3 regions of the Comamonas sp. GW821-FHT11H03 genome follow, and region 2 is predicted to be linked to each of the others. Evidence: riboswitches for the same ligand, from Rfam matches in the RefSeq annotation. Region 2 holds a riboswitch; each other region holds the start of a gene.
The links. Region 2 has a riboswitch for glycine ahead of AC1RTQ_RS14985 (trimeric intracellular cation channel family protein). Riboswitches for the same ligand answer to the same signal wherever they lie in the genome.
Positions count from the first base shown of each region.

Region 1 (6,410 bases), on a different contig from region 2:
ACGGCCGAGGACTTCCCGGCCGTCATGGCTGCCGCAGCCAAAGTGCGCGAGGCCTATCTGGCCCTGCAGCGCACACGCCTGATCGCGCCCGTGGACGGTTTTGTGGCCAAGCGCGGCGTGCAACTGGGCCAGCGCGTGGCCGCTGGCTCGCCACTGCTGACCGTGGTCGATCTGCACAAGCTCTGGGTGGATGCCAACTTCAAGGAAAGCCAGCTGGCCGATCTGCGCATGGGCCAGAAGGTGGAGCTGAACGCCGATGTCTACGGCGACAAGACCAGCTATGAAGGCAAGGTCGTGGGCCTGGGCGCCGGCACGGGTGCGGCGTTTGCGCTGCTGCCTGCGCAAAACGCCACCGGCAACTGGATCAAGGTGGTGCAGCGCGTTCCCGTGCGCATCAGCCTGGAGCCCGAAGCGCTCAAGCAGCACCCGCTGCGCGTGGGCCTGTCCATGAACGTGAAGGTCGATATCCGCGACAAGGACGGCCAGGCCCTGGCCAGCACGCCGCGCACCGAGCCCGTGGCCCAGACCACCGTCTATGACGGCAGCCTGGCCCAGGCCGAGCAGCGCATCCAGCACATCATCGCGGGCGACAAGCTGCCTGCGCTGACCCAGCTGTCCGATCTGCCCGCCCCGGCCGCGCCCACCCAGCCCGCTGCCCAGCCTGTGCAATAAGACGCGGAATCAGCCATGACTTCCACGACCTCTGCCAATCCTGCGCCAGGCGGACCTGCGCCAGGCGATTCACCGCCAGCCCCGGCGGCCCGCCCCATGCCGCCTGCCATCGCCCCGCTCAAGGGCGCGCAGCTCGCCCTGGGCACGCTGGCGCTATCGCTGGCCACCTTCATGAACGTGCTGGACTCCTCCATCGCCAACGTGGCCATTCCGGCCATCTCCGGCGATGTAGGCGTCAGCCCCAGCCAGGGCACCTGGGTCATCACCAGCTTTGGTGTGGCCAATGCCATCTCCGTGCCGCTGACGGGCTGGCTCACCCAGCGCTTCGGCGCCGTGCGCCTGTTCACCATGAGCGTGCTGCTGTTCGTGCTGACCTCCTGGCTCTGCGGCTTCGCCTCCTCGCTGGAGATGCTGGTGCTGTTCCGTGTGCTGCAAGGCGCCGTGGCCGGCCCCATGATTCCGCTGTCGCAGACCCTGCTGCTGTCCAGCTATCCGCCCGCCAAGGCCGGTGTGGCGCTATCGCTGTGGGGCGTGACCACGCTGGTCGCGCCCGTGGTGGGGCCACTGCTGGGCGGCTGGATCACGGACAATATTTCCTGGCCCTGGATCTTCTACATCAATGTGCCCGTGGGCCTGCTCTCGGCCCTCATGACATGGAGCATCTACCGCAACCGCGAAACGCCCACGCGCAAACTGCCTATCGACACCGTGGGCCTGTCTCTGCTCGTGCTCTGGGTGGCGGCGCTGCAGCTGATGCTGGACAAGGGCAAGGAGCTGGACTGGTTTGCCTCCAATGAAATCATCGCCTTTGCGGTGATTGCCGTGGTGGCCTTTGCCGTCTTCGTGGTCTGGGAGTTGACCGACGCCCATCCCGTCGTCGATCTGCGCCTGTTCAAGCGGCGCAACTTCGCGGCTGGCTCGATCGCGCTGTCCATCGCCTATGGCCTGTTCTTCGGCAATGTGGTGCTGCTGCCGCTGTGGCTGCAGCAATGGATGGGCTACACCTCCACCTCGGCCGGCCTGGCCCTGGCGCCGGTGGGCCTGCTGGCCATCCTGCTCACGCCCATGGTGGGCCGCAAGGTCGGCGTCTGGGACCCGCGCAAGATGGCAACCATTGCCTTCATCGTGTTTGCCATGGTGCTGTGGATGCGCTCGCAGTTCACCGTGGAGACCGACTTCGCCCACATCCTGATTCCCACGCTGATTCAGGGCGGTGCCATGGCTTTTTTCTTCATTCCGCTGACCACCATCACGCTGAGCGGGCTGACGCCAGACCGCATTCCTGCCGCCGCAGGCCTGTCCAACTTCGTGCGGATCACGGCGGGCGCCATGGGCACCTCGATTGCCACCACGCTCTGGGAAAGCCGGGCTTCCATGCACCACGCCCATCTGACCGAGCTGCTGGTGCAGGGCCAGGGCACGTTTGCGAGCACGGTGAAAAATCTGCAGGCAGCAGGCATGAGCGCCGAGCAGGCCTATGCCCAGATCAACCGGCTGATCGATCAGCAGGCCTTCACGCGGGCCGCCGACGACATCTTTCTGGCATCGTCCTTTCTTTTCCTGAGCCTGATCGTGCTGATCTGGTTCACCAAGCGCCCGGCCTCTCCCGCAGGAGCCGCCGACGCGGCCGCCGGCGCACACTGATTGACGTCAGACCAAATTGGCTGAAAACGCTTGACTCACAAGCGTTTTCAGCTATTTTTTTGATAGCTCCTAAACGCTGTCAGCCTGCTTGTCCAGGCGCCGCAAAAACACCTGCAACTCCTTGACGACCTGGGCATCGCCCTTGGCCTGGGCGCAGCTCAGCCCTTGCTGCCAGGCGGCTCGCGCCGCCTGCGCATCGCCCAGCGCCAGCTCTACCTTGCCCAGTTGCTTCCAGGCGACGGAGTATTCGGCATCCAGTGCCGTGGCCTTGCTCAGATGCTCGCGCGCCACGGCCATCTGCTCATCGTCGGCATAGGCCTTGCCCAGGGTATAGCGCAGCAGCGCACCGTCCTTGCCGGCCGCCAGCATGCTCTCCAGATTGTGAACCATGGGATTCATGTGCATTTGCTCCTCAGGCAGCGAGTGTCGCATTCGCCCCATCGGATCAGGGCAATGGCCGCCCCGGCGATACGGCCTCTCGCAAGCCGGCTCTTGCAGCGCGGCAAACCGTCCCAAACTGCGGCAATTGTCTTACTAAGGCGTCCGATCTTGTTTCGCAAACCAAGCCTCAACACCCCCATCGCCGACTACGAGGACTCGCCTCAATACACGGGCGGGCGCTTTCGCAACACGCATCCACGTCCGGCCGACGGCCCCAAGCCCGATGCAGGGACGCTATGGAAGTTCTTCTTCAACAAGCCGGCCGATTCCGAGCCGGGCAAGGCGCTGCCCGTGCTGCCGCTGAGCACGGCCGAGCTGAGCCTCGCGCCCGAGCGCAGCCTGTATCGCCTGGGCCATTCGACCTTGCTGATGAAGTTGCGCGGCGGCTGGTGGCTGACGGACCCCGTATTTTCCGAGCGTGCCTCGCCGCTATCGTTTGCCGGCCCCAAGCGCTTTCATGCCCCGCCGATTACCCTGAACGAGTTGCCAGCCTTGCGCGGCGTGCTGCTGTCGCATGACCACTACGACCACCTGGACCGCGCCACCATTCGCGTGCTCGCGCCCAAGGTGGGAGTTTTCCTGTGCCCCCTGGGAGTGGGTGACAGACTGGCAGCCTGGGGCGTGCCGGCCGACAAGATCGTGCAGCACGACTGGTGGCAGGGCAGCGAGGTCGACGGCCTGCGCTTCACGGCCACGCCCGCCCAGCATTTCTCGGGACGCAGCCTGCGCGACGGCAACCGCACCCTATGGGCTTCCTGGACCATAGAAGAGCTCCAGGCCGACAGGCCGCTGCGCGTCTTCTTCAGCGGCGATGGCGGCTACTTCGACGGTTTTGCCGAAATCGGCAGGCGCTTCGGCCCCTTCGATGTCACATTGATGGAGACCGGCGCCTACGACGCCCACTGGCCCTATGTCCATATGCATCCGGCCCAGACCGTGCAGGCCCACCGGGATCTCGGCGGCCAATGGCTGCTGCCCATACACAACGGCACTTTCAACCTCGCCATGCATGCCTGGTGGGACCCGTTCGAGCAGATTCTGAAACTGGGCAGACAGCACGGTATCGAGGTCGCCACGCCCATGATGGGCGAGCGCCTGGACCTGGGCGCTCCGCATGCGGGCTCGGCCTGGTGGCGCGCCTGCGCCGAGGCCGACAACAAGGAGCTGGACCTGCGCCCGGTGCAACCCTGAACGCGCTGCCGACATGGCCGACAATGCGGTCATGGACTCTACGCGCACCCCACACCTTGTCGCCGCTTCTTTGCTCAGCTTGCTGCTCGGTGCCTGCTCCAGCCTTCCTGATGACAGCCAGCCCAAGCCGCTTGCGAGCGCCGACACACCGCAGACGGTTTCCCCAAAGCCAGAGCTGACACCTGCCCCGGCGGCATCTCCAAAGCGTCCACAGAGCACGGAGTGGCCTGCCTGGATCCATGCAGATTGCACGCCCCCCGCCCAGCTCGATCAGCAACCCCGGCCACGCCGCCACACCACGCCTTTCATCAGCGCCCACTGGTTTCCAAACGGGCTGGAAACCACGGTGGTCTTTCGCCTGGAGGTCACGGCTCAGGGTCAACTCGGCCGTGTGGCCTATCAGCCCGCCGATACCGATCCCCGCATCGTGAAGTCCATCATGCGCTCGCTCGAACGCTGGAAGTTCAAGCCCGGCATGCGCCAGGGCCAGCCCGTGACAGCCTGCTTCGAGCAGCCCTACCAACTGGTGTTTCCGCGCCAAGCGGTCGACGCCCCTCGCACGCCCACCATGAACACGGACCCGCAGTGAGAGCGCAAGCTCAGTGACGACGATCTGTGCTCGAAAACCCCAAAATCCACTCATTGCGGTGGTGCAGGCACCCTGCCCACCGCTAGAATTGCCAACGTCAGGAGAGAGTGCCTGCAGCTTGAAGCTGCCTCGCACCGCCGAAGGCGCAGACCCCCTACCCGGTGTCAAAACGCTCAGGCAAAAGGACTGACAAGCGCTGCAAGGTGTGCAAACCTGCAGCGTCCCTTGCTGGAGAGAGATGCAGGCCGTCATTTCGTATGTGCGCCGACATCCACCGAAGGAGCAAACCGCCCGCGAAAGCAAAGGCGGTGAATCTCTCAGGTAAAGCGGACAGCAGGGCAAGCCCGCCAAGCATGGCCCAGTCATGCATGGCCACTCATTGGGTTTTGACCACCGGAGCGCTTGCCTGTGACTGCTGCCGCCACCTCTTCCGATCTGCGTTCCACGCCGCTGCTTGCCCTGCACCAGCAACTGGGCGCCCGCATGGTGCCGTTTGCCGGCTACTCAATGCCCGTGCAATACCCTCAAGGCCTGATGGCCGAGCATCTGCACACGCGCAGGGCCGCCGGCCTGTTCGATGTCTCGCACATGGGCCAGTTGCTGTTGCGCGGCCCCGATGCCGCTGCCGCCCTCGAATCGCTGATGCCCGTCGATGTCATGGACCTGGGCCTGCACAAGCAGCGCTACGGGCTGCTGCTCAATGAACAAGGCGGAATTCTCGACGACCTGATGTTCGTCAATCGCGGCGATGATCTGTTCCTCATCGTCAACGGTGCCTGCAAAGAGGCCGATATCGTTCATATCCAGAGCAGCATCGGCAGCCGCTGCGAGGTCGTCCCACTGCCCGACCGCGCCCTGCTGGCCCTGCAAGGCCCGCAAGCCGCTGCGGCACTCTCGCGCCTGATTCCCGGTGTTGCGCAACTGGTCTTCATGACCGGCAATCACTTCGACTGGCAGGGCCATGCGCTCTACATCACGCGCAGCGGCTATACGGGCGAGGACGGTTTTGAAATCTCCCTGCCCGGCGAAGCAGCCGAAGCCTTTGCCCAAGCTCTGCTGGCACAGCCCGAGGTGGCCCCCATCGGCCTGGGCGCGCGCAACTCGCTGCGCCTTGAAGCCGGACTTTGCCTGTACGGCAACGACATAGACACCAGCACCACCCCGGTGGAAGCCGCGCTGAACTGGGCCATGCAGAAGGTGCGCCGCACCGGCGGCGAGCGCGAGGGCGGTTTTCCCGGCGCGGCCATCGTGCTGGAGCAATTGCAGAACCCGCAATCGCTGCGCCGCAAGCGCGTGGGCTTGATCGCGCTGGAGCGCATTCCCGTGCGCGAGCCCGCCGTGCTGGAAAACATGGACGGACAGCATATCGGCCACATCACCAGCGGCCTGCTCAGCCCCACGCTCAACCAGCCTGTGGCGCTGGCCTATGTCGAGCCCGACTATGCCGCCATCGGTACGGAATTCTTCGCCATGGTGCGCGGCAAGCCCGTCCCCATGAAGGTGGTCGCCACGCCCTTCGTTCCCACCCGCTACTACCGCGGCTAGGTCTCTACAGCCGTGCATGAGACGGGCCAGTTTGCCAAACAGCGGCCAGAACACCGCTAAAGTGCGAGCTGGACCTTTCTCAAACAACACCCGATTCCCCTGAATCCCCCATCTGGAGCTTTCCATGAGCATCAAGTATTCCAAAGAACACGAGTGGATCAACGCCGCTGACACCAATGCCGCCATCGTCGGCATCACCGTACACGCACAGGATGCGCTGGGCGATGTGGTGTTTGTGGACCTGCCTGCCGTGGGATCCTCCTTCAAGGCCGGCGATGTGGCTGGCGTGGTCGAATCCGTCAAGGCTGCTGCCGATGTCTACATGCCC
Region 1 covers NZ_JBXARF010000003.1:381,729-388,138, forward strand. Annotated here, with positions in the region: gene AC1RTQ_RS10045 (HlyD family secretion protein) at 1-672, shown strand, start outside; gene AC1RTQ_RS10050 (DHA2 family efflux MFS transporter permease subunit) at 688-2,316, shown strand; gene AC1RTQ_RS10055 (hypothetical protein) at 2,386-2,715, opposite strand; gene AC1RTQ_RS10060 (MBL fold metallo-hydrolase) at 2,866-3,948, shown strand; gene AC1RTQ_RS10065 (energy transducer TonB) at 3,962-4,537, shown strand; glycine riboswitch at 4,626-4,736, shown strand; glycine riboswitch at 4,756-4,881, shown strand; gene gcvT (glycine cleavage system aminomethyltransferase GcvT) at 4,946-6,082, shown strand; gene gcvH (glycine cleavage system protein GcvH) at 6,207-6,410, shown strand, end outside.
Region 1: linked by a shared signal. The riboswitch ahead of gcvT (glycine cleavage system aminomethyltransferase GcvT) and the one ahead of AC1RTQ_RS14985 (trimeric intracellular cation channel family protein) in region 2 are both predicted to bind glycine.

Region 2 (6,410 bases):
CTTCGAAACCCTGCGCCTTGAGCGCCTGGCGCACATGGCCGGCCACGCACCAGGTGGCAAGCTGCGTGCCGCGGCGGCAATGGCGGGCAATGTTCTTCATGGCATCTTCATCCCACATCTCGGGGTTGAGCTGGGGAGAGAAGCCATCCAGATACACGCTGTCCGCCGTCATCTGCTGCTTGCGCAGCATGGTCCTGGCATCGCCTATATGGAGCGTCAGCAGCACCTGGCCGTCGTCAAACGACAGGCGATGCACGCCGGGCAGCAGTCCCCACCATTGCTCGGCCAGTTGTTCGCCAAGCGGTCGCAGCTCCTCATCGGCTGGCAAAAACGCGAGCAGATCCTCGCGCGAGACAGGGTAGGCCTCCACCGAGACAAAATGCAGAATGCGCGGACGTTTGTGGTCGGCTTTCCATGCCGCCCAGGTGACCAGGAAATTCAGGCCGAAGCCAAAGCCGGTTTCCAGAATGCGCCACTGCGCTGCATCGGCCCAGGCAGCTGGAAGATCGCAGCCACCGAGAAAAACCTGGCGAGCCTGGTCGAGGCCGCCGAACTCGCTGTGATAGCGATCGCCGAATCTGGAGCTATAGGGGGTGCCATCCGGCATCCATGTGATCGGTTCAGACATGGAAAGTGAAACTACATGGGTAATGCATGGCGCAGTCTAGTTCAGAGCAGCCAAGCAAGGGCCGCCCCGCAGCGATGGCTGCGTCCCCCTCCTGCGTAGCAAGAGAGGGGGAAGGCGCGCAGCGCCACAGGGGCGTCTCGATCACTCCCAGCGCTGCTGGTACGAAAAAACCGGCAGGCGCCATTTAAAACGAATGGCGGCCAGACGGAAGGCCAGACCGCCGGCAAAACACACGATGGTGCTGATATTGGGGCTGACATCCAGGTAGCGCAGGCCCAGGAACATCAGGCATACGCACAGCGACACGCTGGCATACAGCTCGCGGCGGAACACCACGGGAACCTGGTTGCAGAGCACATCACGCAAGATGCCGCCGCTGATGCCGGTAATCATGCCGGCCATGATGATGACGATGGTGGGGTAGCCCAGCTCCAGCGCGGTATTGCAGCCGATCAGCGAAAAGGCGATCAGCCCCATGGCATCCAGCAGCAAAAACACCTGCTTGAGTCGGTGCATATGGCGTGCAATCACGGTGGTCAGCAGACCGAAGCTGATGACCAGATACACATATTCAGGGTGCTGGGTCCAGCCGATGGGGTAGTGGCCCAGCACCATGTCGCGGATGGTGCCGCCGCCCAGGGCGGTGACGAAAGCGATGACGACGACGCCAAAGATATCCATATTGCGCCGGCCTGCGGCGAGTGCGCCGGACATGGCTTCGGCGGTAATGGCCACCAGATAGATGACCAGCATGACGGTGAAGTTGGAGGCCTGGAACGAGTCCAGCAAAGAGACGGAAGGAAGCATGAAGGCACTTGAAAATAGACCAGCCACTCACATCGGCGGGAGTGTCCGGCTTGCCTCTCCCGCTGTCCTTTTACCTGAGAGTTGCGCACGAACACCTTCGTGGTGCGCATGCTTGCCCCTTCGGTGAGCCCTGCAGACTTGTGGTTGCGGGCTGCTCTCCAGTTGGCGATATCCGGGTCCTGTCAGACCCACCTGCGGTACTTGTTGCCTGAGCGATTATGGGAGTTTGCGCCTTCGGCGGGAACCCTTGAAAGGCTCCGCTCTCCCGCGGGATGGGCGCGATTTTAGCCAGTTTTAGCGACTTTATTCGGGTTAATACCTGTGTGGGTGTGGTTCTGCGGCTGCCGACTCAGGGCGCCAAAGGCCGCCCCTAGCGGCTCTGCTCCCTTACCCCGACACCTGTATACATACAAGCGGCTCTAAGTATGGGACAAGTATCAGCCTGGGCTTGGCCGCAATGGCGATAGGAGCCTGCCTGTCACTACTATGCGAGGCGTTGGCCCCCATCGAATATTGACGTAGTCAAAGCTCAACGCATACGCAGCAGAAGGTCATCCTTAACTATGAACTGGTGCCATAGAGCGGCGGCTGCATGAAGACCCACGGCAGCGAATACCAAGTTCGCTCCTGCCTCGTGAATCTCCTTGATGCTGCGGCCCAGTGGCACATCGACAGTCAACGGCAATGTCCAAGAGGCCCCGAAAAAAGCAATGGGCTTACCAGACCAAGCCAAGGCCAATACGCCCAGCACCGGCATACCCAGCATCAACAGGTACAGCAACCAGTGCATAGCGTGAGCAGAAATCTCCATCCAACGAGGACCTGGGGGCAGCGGCGGCACTTGGACGCTGGCGCGCACCACAAGGCGGATTGTCATGAGCAGCAATACGGCGAGGCCAAAGCTCTCATGCCATAGAGTCATCTGCGCACGATCAGCTGACCCCTTTGGGAAAAAGCCCTTGAGCTCGATGGCAGCGACTGCGAGCGCTGCTGCGACGAAAACCAGCCAGTGCAACAGCACCAGCGAGCGAGGATATGAGTCTGAACGGGTCATTGTTGATTCCTTATCTTTCGGCGAAGAACGTGGTGATATCCGTCATTCATCACGTTGCGTCGAATTGGTTTGATTCAGATTGCAGGGCAGAAAACGTCGAGGGTAGATCCAGGCTGCATTAATCATCAAAATCCCACATCTCATGCAAGTCCAGCCGCAGACGACTGTCGCTTTCCAGCGTGTCGATGTGTGACATGCGCTCAGCCAGCACTGCCTCAGCGAGCACCCGGCGTGCCGCCAGCAGATCGGCTAATCCAGATTCACCGGCACGATAGGCTCGCATTGCTCTGTCGGTCGCACTGCGCTGAAGCGTCACTGTTTGAGCCTGTGCCGTGGCTGCCGCACGCTTTCCTTTCAACTGACTCCAGAGCACATCGAACTCGGCGCGCAGTCGCCTCTCCACCGCCAAACGGCGTGACAGTGCCGCGTCGGCATCAGCCAGCGCAGCCGCTGCCTGCGATTGTCGATGTACCGAACCTATTGGCAAACTGATGCTGATGCCTGCAATACGTTCGGAGCCACCACGCTCGCTAGTCGCAAACACTCCGACTGTGGGATCGGGGCGGCGCTCGAGATCCGTGCGGTGGGCCTGGTGCAGCGCCAAGGCCTCCTCGGACTGTGCCAGTAGATACTCATGGCTGTGCTCTATGTAGCGCAAACGCAGCTGAGTCTCTGATCCGCTCGGGGGTGTGGGCAAGGTGGCCGCATCAGTGGAAGTGCCGGCCATGGGACACAGATCGGGAAACCGCGCACAGAGATCGGCCCTTGCCGAGGTCTGTGCAGCCTCCGCCCCTGCCAGTGCTGCTTGCATGCGGGCCTGCTCGGCGGCGGCCAACTCGGCTTCAAGTCTGGCCGCGTCGCCAACACGCAGGCGACGCTCGGTGATGTGGGCCAATTCCGCAGCGGCATCGGCATTGCCCTGCGCCGCCTGGCGGGCCTGACCAGCGCGTAGAGCCGCGAACCATAAAGCCAGCAACTGACGTGCCGTTTCGTGCCGGGCGTCTTGCGCTGCCAAACGGCCTGTGGCTCTAGTTGCCTCGGCTAGCTCTGCATCAACTGCGGCCTTTCCCCAAAGTCGCAGTGGTCGCTCTATCGCGATCTGGCCTTCAGTAAAGCGCTGACCGGAGCCATCATGGGTCCAACGGCGCTGACCACTAGCTCTGACTACCGTTTCATGAGTGCCAACGCGCAGACCGTCGGCTCGAGCCTGAGCGCCCCTTCGTGCTGCGTCGGCCGCTTGCACGGTAGGCGACTGTTCTACTGCCATGCGCACTGCCGCCTCCGAAGGCAGGTAGCTCTGAGCCTGGGCTGCACTCGTAAAAAGTAGCACTGCGACGCAGGCATGAAGCAGACGATTTTTCATCGGCAAACTCAGAAAATACGATTTGGAGTTACCCAGGGCGCTATTGCAAAAAGCGTTTGCAGCTTTCATTTTTGTACTCCCTTAGCACTGCGTGCTACGCCAAAGCGCTCAAACAGCAGTGGCAACAACAGCGAGGTCAGAGCCGTGGAACTAATCAATCCCCCTGCCACGACGACGGCCAACGGACGCTGAATTTCCGAGCCAGGGCCAGTAGCCAGCAGCAGCGGCACCATGCCCAGGGCCGTGATGCAGGCCGTCATAAGCACAGGCCTGAGGCGGTCGCGCACGCCTTGGCGTACAGCCTGGGTCAGCTCCATCCCTGACGCCAGCAGTGCGTTGAAGTGCGAAACCAGCACCACGCCGTTGAGCACGGCAATGCCCAGCAGTGCAATAAAGCCCACAGAGGCGGGCACCGACAGGTATTCGCCACTGATGCGCAATGCGGCCATGCCTCCCACTAGTGCGAACGGAATGTTGGCAATGACCAGCAAGGCCTGTCGCATTGAGCGGAAGGTGAGAACCAGCAACACGAAGATCGCCGAGAGCGCCACAGGCACGACCAACGCAAGGCGGGCGGCCGCGCGCTGCTGGTTTTCGAACTGGCCCCCCCAGACAATGCGCAGATCCTTGAGGGCGGGGTCGGCAGTCACAGATGCCTGGGCCTCGTTGACGAAGCTTGCGAGATCGCGTCCTTCGACATTGACCTGAACCACGGCGAAGCGTGCTCCGTCCTCATGGTCGATACGTACCGGTCCGTCCTGAGGGGAAAGTGTCGCTAGCGAAGTGAGTGGCCAGGTGGTCCCGTCGGGGGCGGTCACAAGAAGGCTTGCCAGGCCTTCGGGTGAGTGCCGCAGCGCCGTTCCACCACGAAGCAGTAGCGGCGTACGTACCATGCCTTCGGGCACGATGCCTATACGATCGCCCTCAATCAATGCGCGTAACTGGGCCTGCAAGGCATCACCAGAAAAGCCGGATTGACCAAGTGCAGCACGATTGAGAACGACTTGCAGGTATTGCACTCCGCTGTTGCTGGGTGCAATGACTTCGGCGGCACCGGAGACGGTGCGCATGCGTGCAGCAATCGCCTGGGCTGCAGCATCGATCTTGGCTAAGTCGGAGCCGAAGATTTTGATGGCCACGTCGCCTCGCGAGCCCGTCAGCATCTCGGACACGCGCATCTCGATGGGTTGCGTAAAGCCGTAGATCAGGCCCGGAAAGCCTTCCATCACGCGGCGGATGGCATCTGCAATATCTTCCTTGCTGCCACGCCATTGAGCACGTGGCTTGAGCACAAGAAAGGTGTCGGTCTCGTTGAGGCCCATTGGATCCAGCCCTAGGTCGTCTGAGCCCGTGCGGGCTACGATGGAGCGGATTTCTGGAACTTCTTTAAGCAGCGCTTGCTGCACGCGCTGGTCCATATCCAAAGAAGCGGGTAACGATATCGACGGAGCCTTCTGCAACTGAACGATAAGATCGCCTTCGTCCATGGTCGGCATAAAGGTCTTGCCGACGGACAGATACAGGGCCGCCGCACCAGCGAGTGTTGCCACGGCGATGCCGAATACTGCGCGTCGGTGCGCGAGACTCCAGGCCTGCATCCAGGCAAAGCTGCCCGCCAGTTTTCGCATCAGCCAGGGCGCATCACTGGCATGCGAGCGCAACAGTAGTGAAGCCAGTGCTGGAACAACAGTAAATGCGATGAGTACAGACGCGCCAAGGGCCAGAACGATGGTCAGGGCGACTGGAGCGAACAGCTTGCCTTCCAGGCCTTGCAGCGTCAGCAGCGGCAGGAACACAATGGCGATGATGGAAACGCCTGCCAGCATGGGGGCAGACACTGCCGATACGGCATCCCGGATCAGGCCGAAACGGTCCACGGACCCTGCCGAAGACGCATCTTCTTGACTGTGAGCCAGTGCTGTCTCGATGTTCTCCACCACCACCACCGAGGCATCCACCAACATGCCCAAAGCGATGGCCAGACCCCCCAGGCTCATCAGATTGGCCGTCAGGCCCACGTAGCGCATGAGTAGGAATGTGACCAGCATGGACAGAGGGAGTGTGGCCGCCACTACCAATGCAGCGCGCACGCCGCCAAGGAACAGATAAAGGATGACGACTACGAGCACGCTGGCTTCGACCAATGCGCGCACCACAGTGCCGGCAGCACGCGAAACTAGTTCGCCTCGGTTATAGAACACCTGGATGCTCATCCCTTTGGGCAGGCGCGGTTCCAGTTCGTCCAGTCTGGCCTGCACTGCATCGACCAGACTGCGAGCATCCACGCCGCGCAGTCCCAGAACCAGTCCTTGGACGGCTTCCCCATGTCCGTCGCGACTCACAGCGCCATTGCGAGTGGCCTCGCCCAGGCGTACCGTCGCCACATCACCTACCGTGGCTGCAACCTGTCCGTTTCTGGCCGGAACGATCACGACGGCCCGCAAATCGTCGAGCCCGCGCACGCCACCTTCCACGCGCACCACCCAATGCTCCTCACCTCGGTCCAGTCGGCCTGCTCCATCGTTGCGATTGTTGGCTTCGAGTGCCTGACGCAACTG
Region 2 covers NZ_JBXARF010000006.1:146,140-152,549, reverse strand. Annotated here, with positions in the region: gene mnmC (bifunctional tRNA (5-methylaminomethyl-2-thiouridine)(34)-methyltransferase MnmC2/FAD-dependent 5-carboxymethylaminomethyl-2-thiouridine(34) oxidoreductase MnmC1) at 1-628, opposite strand, end outside; gene AC1RTQ_RS14985 (trimeric intracellular cation channel family protein) at 770-1,435, opposite strand; glycine riboswitch at 1,488-1,607, opposite strand; glycine riboswitch at 1,621-1,713, opposite strand; gene AC1RTQ_RS14980 (cytochrome b) at 1,965-2,489, opposite strand; gene AC1RTQ_RS14975 (TolC family protein) at 2,608-3,852, opposite strand; gene AC1RTQ_RS14970 (efflux RND transporter permease subunit) at 3,918-6,410, opposite strand, start outside.

Region 3 (6,410 bases), on a different contig from region 2:
CATCCCGTAGTCAGCTGGTTAACCAGATACACAAATTCACACTTGAATCATCGCACAGTGATGATTCCCGATCCCCCAGGCTCAGAACAGAGATGCGGTATAGGGATCCAAATGCTTGACGGAGGTCAAACCATAAGGCCTCAGCAGTAGCTCTCTTGCCACCGGATCGTGAGCGCTGGCCTGCCAGAGCTGCTCGGCGATCAGGCCCGAAACCTTGACCCCCAGCAGCCTGATGCGCTTGCCCAGTGGCACGCGCTTGAGGCATTGGCCTGCAGCCAGGCGGATGGCAGCCGCATCCTGTATCGGCAGGTTCAGGGTCTGGTCCCGCGTGGCGATCCTGAAATCGTCATAGCGCAGCTTGATGCCCACCGTACGTCCCATATAGCCCTTGCGCCGCAGATCCTCGGCCAGCCGCTCGCACAGGTCCGTGAAGATGGCCCCCAGCTCGGCCTTGTCGCGCACGGCATGCAGATCGCGCTCGAAGGTGGTCTCGCGGCTCATGGACACCGGCTCGCTCTCGGTCACCACGGCGCGCTCGTCCCGCCCCCAGGCCGACTCGTGCAGCCAGTGGCCATAGCTTTTGCCAAACCAGTGCAGCAGCTGTGGCAGGCTTTGCGCGGCCAGGTCGCCAATGGTTTCTATGCCCAGGCTCTTGAGCTTGGCATCGGCCTTGGGCCCTATGCCGTTGACCTTGCGGCAAGCCAGCGGCCAGATCCGGCTTTGCAGATCTTCGGGCTGGACGATGGAGATGCCGTTGGGCTTGTTGAACTCGCTGGCCATCTTGGCCAGCAGCTTGTTGGGAGCCACACCGACCGAGCAGGTCAGGCCCGTGGCGTCGAAGATGGATTTCTGGATCAGCCGGGCCAGCACGCGTCCGCCTTCGCGCTGGCCGCCGGGCACGTCGGTGAAGTCGATGTAGACCTCGTCCACGCCACGGTTCTCCATGAGCGGCGCAATCGACACGATGATCTCTTTGAAGGCCCGCGAAAAGCGCCGGTACTCGGCAAAGTCCACGGGCAGAAGAATCGCCTGCGGGCACAGCCTGGCGGCCTTCATCATGCCCATGGCCGAGCCCACGCCGAACTGCCGGGCCGCATAAGTGGCCGTGGTGATCACGCCGCGCCCCGTGTAATCGCGCAGCAGCGGAAAGTCCGCCACCGGGATCTCGGACAGCGCCCGCCCCGCATGCCGCGCCAGCAGCTGCTCGTCAAAGCTGCGCCGCCCGCCGCCGATCACCACCGGCAGCCCCTTGAGCTGCGGGTAGCGCAACAGCTCCACGGAGGCGTAGAACGCATCCATGTCCAGATGCGCTATGCGCCTGGGCCTGGGCTCGGGGCTGGTGGGAAGATCGCTCACAGTGCCGATTTTGCCTGCGCTGGCAAGAGACGGCAGCCATGCGTCAAACAGGCACACGGGCACCGGGAAACAGCAAGCAGCTCCCGCCCCTGCCGCTACCCCTTCCCGCACGAAGAAGGGGAAGGCTCAAACCGCCTCAGGACGACACCTTGCCCTGCTTGATGTCTTCGAGCTCGTCAAAACGCATATCGGCATAGCTGATCCAGGTCTTGCGCTTGACCAGCCAGTAACCCAGCCAGAACAGCAGGAACAGCGGAATGCCCAGATAGGTCGAGACCACGCTGCCCCAATCGATGCGATCTTCCAGGAAGGCCTGGTAGTTCTGGCCCAGCGTCACCACCAGACACAGCACAAAGGCAAAGATGGGTCCGAAGGGGAAGGCGCCGGCCTTGTAGGGCAGCAGGCCCACATCATGACCATGCATGACATAGCCGCGACGGAAGCGGTAGTGGCTGACGGCAATGCCCAGCCAGACGATGAACTCCGTCATGCCGGCCAGATTCAGCAGCCAGATATAGACGGCCTGCGGGCTGTAGAGCGAGGAGAACAGGCACAGGCTGGCCACCAGCGTGCTGCCGATCAAGGCCACCAGCGGCACGCCGTTCTGGGTCAGCCGGGAGAAGATGCGCGGCGCATTGCCCTCGGTGGCCATGTTGTAGAGCATGCGCGTGGCCGCATACATGCCCGAGTTGCCGGCCGACAGCACCGAGGTCAGGATCACCGCATTCATCACCGTGGCCGCCGACAGCAGGCCCGCGTGCTGGAACACCAGCGTGAACGGGCTCACGGCGATATCGGCCACATCGGTGCGCAGCAGCTGCGGATCGGTGTAGGGAATCAGAAAGCCGATGACGATGATGGCCAGCACATAGAACAGCAGAATGCGCCAGAACACTTGGCGAATCGCACGCGGCACGTTCTCGCGCGGATTCTCGGATTCGCCCGCCGCAACGCCCACCAGCTCCGTGCCCTGGAAGGAATAGGCCACGATCATGGCCACGCCCACAAAGGTCGCGAAACTGCCGACGAAAGGCGCATCGCCCGTGGTCCAGTTCTCGAAACCGGGCGCATGGCCGTTGCTGATGATGCCGAACAGAATCAGCACGCCGGTGATCAGAAAGGCCACCACGGCCAGCACCTTGATCAGCGCGAACCAGTACTCGGCCTCGGCAAAGCCGCGCGCGGAAAACGCGTTCAGCCCCACCATCAGTAGCAGGAACAGGCCGCTCCAGAGGATGCCCGGCACATTCGGAAACCAGTAGGCCATGACCAGCTGCGAGGCCACCAGATCCACCGCCACCACCACGGCCCAGCTGAACCAGAAGTTCCAGCCCAGCGCAAAGCCGAAGCCGCGATCTACATAGCGCGAGGCATAGGTAGAGAAGGAACCGGCCACAGGCATGAAGGCAGCCAGCTCGCCCAGGCTGGTCATGATGTAGTAGACCATGATGCCGATGAGCAGATAGGTGAGCACGGCACCGCCGGGGCCGATCTGGGCGATGGCCGAGCCGGAGGCCACAAACAGGCCCGTGCCGATGGCGCCGCCAATGGCGATCATGCTCAGGTGGCGCTGCTTGAGCACCCGGTGCAAGCGGGGCTGCTTATCGTCACCATCGCCAGTCGGCGCGAGCTGCTGGCTTGAGTTGGGTTGGGACATAAATGTCTTGTTGTAATGGTTTGCGCCCATCCGGACAAAACACCCAACCATCCCGCAGGCGCTGCGACTGGCAACGCAAAAAGGCGACCATGACGGTCGCGGTCAACAAGGACAAAGGAACGAAGCCATGACAGCAGAACGCCATGGCGGATAGGCCAGTTGCATTCTGAATCGGCAGCCACCCCGGTCGGGTGCTTCAATGGCAAAGCGGTGATATCGCCGGGCCCATTGACAGGCAAAGACGATATTTTGCCCAAATCCACCAACGTCCATGAGCCGCTGTGCCAATGCAGGGGCTGACTCTGGGGCTGCTCAGGCACTCTTGACAGAGCTTATAGCTATGAATTTGAAAGCATGTTGCGCATGAATATATTCACTTTCATGGTCAAACAACATTGAGTTCTACAGGGCACATGCGGTAATTGCTATCAAATATTACAGAAGCGGCATGATCGGCCATGGCTGCCCCCTGGCGCAGAAGTCGAGTAAACCCGTATATCCAGACGCCGCCATTCTTCCTACATTTGCCCACAGGCTCTCAGCCCGGTGATGCCGAGAGAGACTGCAGCGCAAACTTGGCGCATGCAGCGCCGAAGGAGCAACCGCCCCGGAAACTCTCAGGCCAAAGGATCGGCATCGCTTTCAGACACTCTGAAGAATGTCCGGACGTCATCGTCCGCCGGGCATACCGAAGGAGCAAGCGAGCAGCGCCGCAAGGCCCTGCCTCGTGAATCTCTCAGGTCCAGAACAGAGGGGGCGTCCGCTGCGCATGTTGCGCACGGGCTCCACCCTTGACGCATCTGGAATCTGAATCATGAAGACAATCGCCGTCATCGGCGGTGGCATCACGGGCGTGACCACCGCCTACGCCCTCGCACGCCGCGGATTTTCCGTCACCCTGTTCGAGAAGCAGCGCTATGCCGCCATGGAAACCTCGTTCGCCAATGGCGGCCAGCTCTCGGCCTCCAACGCCGAGGTCTGGACCCACTGGTCCACCATCGTCAAGGGCCTCAAATGGATGCTCAAGAGCGATGCTCCGCTACTGCTCAACCCCAAGCCCAGCTGGCACAAGATTTCCTGGTTCTGCCAGTTTCTCGCTGCCATCCCCCATTACGAGAAAAACACCGTGGAGACCGCCAGACTGGCGATTGCGGCACGCGAACACCTGTTTGGCTGGGCGGCCAGCGAAGGCATTGACTTCGATCTGAAGCAAAAAGGCATCTTGCATATCTACCGCGACCGAGCAGGCTTTGAACATGCGGGCAAGGTGTCCCAGTTGCTGGCCAAAGGCGGGCTGGAGCGCCGCGCCGTGACACCGCAGGAGATGCGCTCCATCGAGCCGACCCTGTCCGGAACCTTCTATGGCGGCTACTTCACCGAGAGCGACTCCACCGGCGACATCCACAAGTTCACCAGCGGCCTTGCCGCCGCCTGCGAGCGACTGGGCGTGCAATGCCGCTACGGTCAGGAGATCGTGGCGGTGGACAGCAATGGCAAGCAGGCCAGCGTAACCGTGCGCCAGGGTCTGGAAACCGAAACCTCGACCTTCGACGCCATGGTGGTCTGCGCGGGCACGGCCAGCCGCGCGCTGGCCGCTCAGCTCGGCGACAGCGTCAACATCTACCCGGTCAAGGGCTATTCCATCACGGTCAATCTGACGGATGAAGCCAGCCGAGCCGCTGCCCCCTTGGTGAGCCTGCTGGACGACGAGACCAAGCTGGTCACCAGCCGCCTGGGTGACGATCGCTTCCGCGTGGCCGGCACGGCCGAATTCAACGGCTACAACAAGGACATCCGCGCCGACCGCATCCGACCGCTCATCGAATGGGTGCAGCAATGCTTCCCGGGCGTCAGCACACGCAGCGTCGTGCCCTGGGCCGGTCTGCGTCCCATGATGCCGGACATGCTGCCGCGCGTGGGCTCTGGCAACAAGCCCTGCGTGTTCTACAACACCGGCCACGGCCATCTGGGCTGGACCTTGTCGGCCGTCACCGCCGACATGGTCGGCGATGTCGTGCTGCAGTCCATGGGCAGCGCCAGCAGGCGGTCACAGCCGGCCACGCTGACCACCGCCAGCGCCTGATAGCGGCTTCAAGGAACTGTAGCAACAAGCCAGGCACGGCATCGCGCATTCTCGCTGCAGAAAGCTATTTTTTCAGGAGCTTATTTTGCTATTCCACGTTTAATTTCAAGGACTTTTCACCTTGAAAATGAACACTGAAAAGCGCAAGCAGCTCTTGAAATCAGAGCTGCAGACAGATCAGCACCAGGCCCAGCATCATCAGCGCCATGCCCAGCTTTTCCGTCAGCGACAGCTTCTCGCTGAACACCTTGCGAGAGACGATATAGCTGAACACCACCTCCACCATGCCCAGGGTGCGCACGGCGGCAGCCCCCTGCATGGCATAGGCGGTGAACCAGGCCAGCGAGGCCGCAGCGCCCATGCTGCCGGCCAGCAGCGAGATGCGCCAGGCCTTGAAGATGGGGCGCAAGCCCTGTTCATGGGTTCTGGCGATCCAGGCGCTCATGACGACGGACTGCATGGTCTGCGCAATCAGCACGCCCCAGGCCCCCGACAACCAGGGCGAGCTCACGCCCAGTGTTGCGATCTCGACCGCGCCGCCGCGAAAGCCCACCGTGGCCAGCGCAAAACAGGCGCCGCAGATCAGCCCGTAGACCGAGGATTTGCTGGTCCAGGCCGAGAGCGTGAACAGCTGCCCGCGCGGCGGCAGCGACAGCATCAGCACGCCCACCGTGGCAAGCACCATGGCCAGCAGCGCCAGCCGGGTCGGCAGCTCATGCAGGAACATGGCGGCAAACAGGGCCACCTGCAGCACCTCGGTCTTGGACAGCGTGACCGCCACGGCAAAGTTGCGCTCCTTCATGGCCATGAGCAAGGCGACCGTGGCTGCGACCTGAAAGAGCGCACCAAGCGCAATCCAGCCCAGATACGCGACGCTGAACTTCGGCAGCACCTGGGACGGATCGCCCAGACCATACAGCGCCAACAGATAGACGGCGGCAAACGGCAGGCCATAGAGAAAGCGCACCAGCGTGGCCGGCAGGGTGCCGACCTGCGTCGTCAGCGAGCGCTGGGCCGTGTTGCGCACCGTCTGCGCCGCCGCCGCAAACAGCACCACTCCCACCCACAGATATTCCATTCCTATGCCCGGCATGAGACGCTTTCTTTTTTGTGAACGCGCCAGCATAGCGCCGGCTGCCGGGCAGTGCTGACGCGATTCGTGCAGTCCGCCCGCTCAAGCCAAGGCGACGTGAAGCACGAACGGCTTCCGTGCTGATGGCGACGTCTTTTTCCCGGCAAATAAACCCCATATCCAGGCCATTGCTGCGTCTTTAGCTACAATTTCAGCCGGGTGCCCGCCGCACGAGGTGGCGA
Region 3 covers NZ_JBXARF010000002.1:565,647-572,056, reverse strand. Annotated here, with positions in the region: gene dinB (DNA polymerase IV) at 82-1,299, opposite strand; gene AC1RTQ_RS07035 (amino acid permease) at 1,493-3,013, opposite strand; glycine riboswitch at 3,557-3,656, shown strand; gene AC1RTQ_RS07030 (D-amino acid dehydrogenase) at 3,828-5,096, shown strand; gene AC1RTQ_RS07025 (DMT family transporter) at 5,257-6,189, opposite strand.
Region 3: linked by a shared signal. The riboswitch ahead of AC1RTQ_RS07030 (D-amino acid dehydrogenase) and the one ahead of AC1RTQ_RS14985 (trimeric intracellular cation channel family protein) in region 2 are both predicted to bind glycine.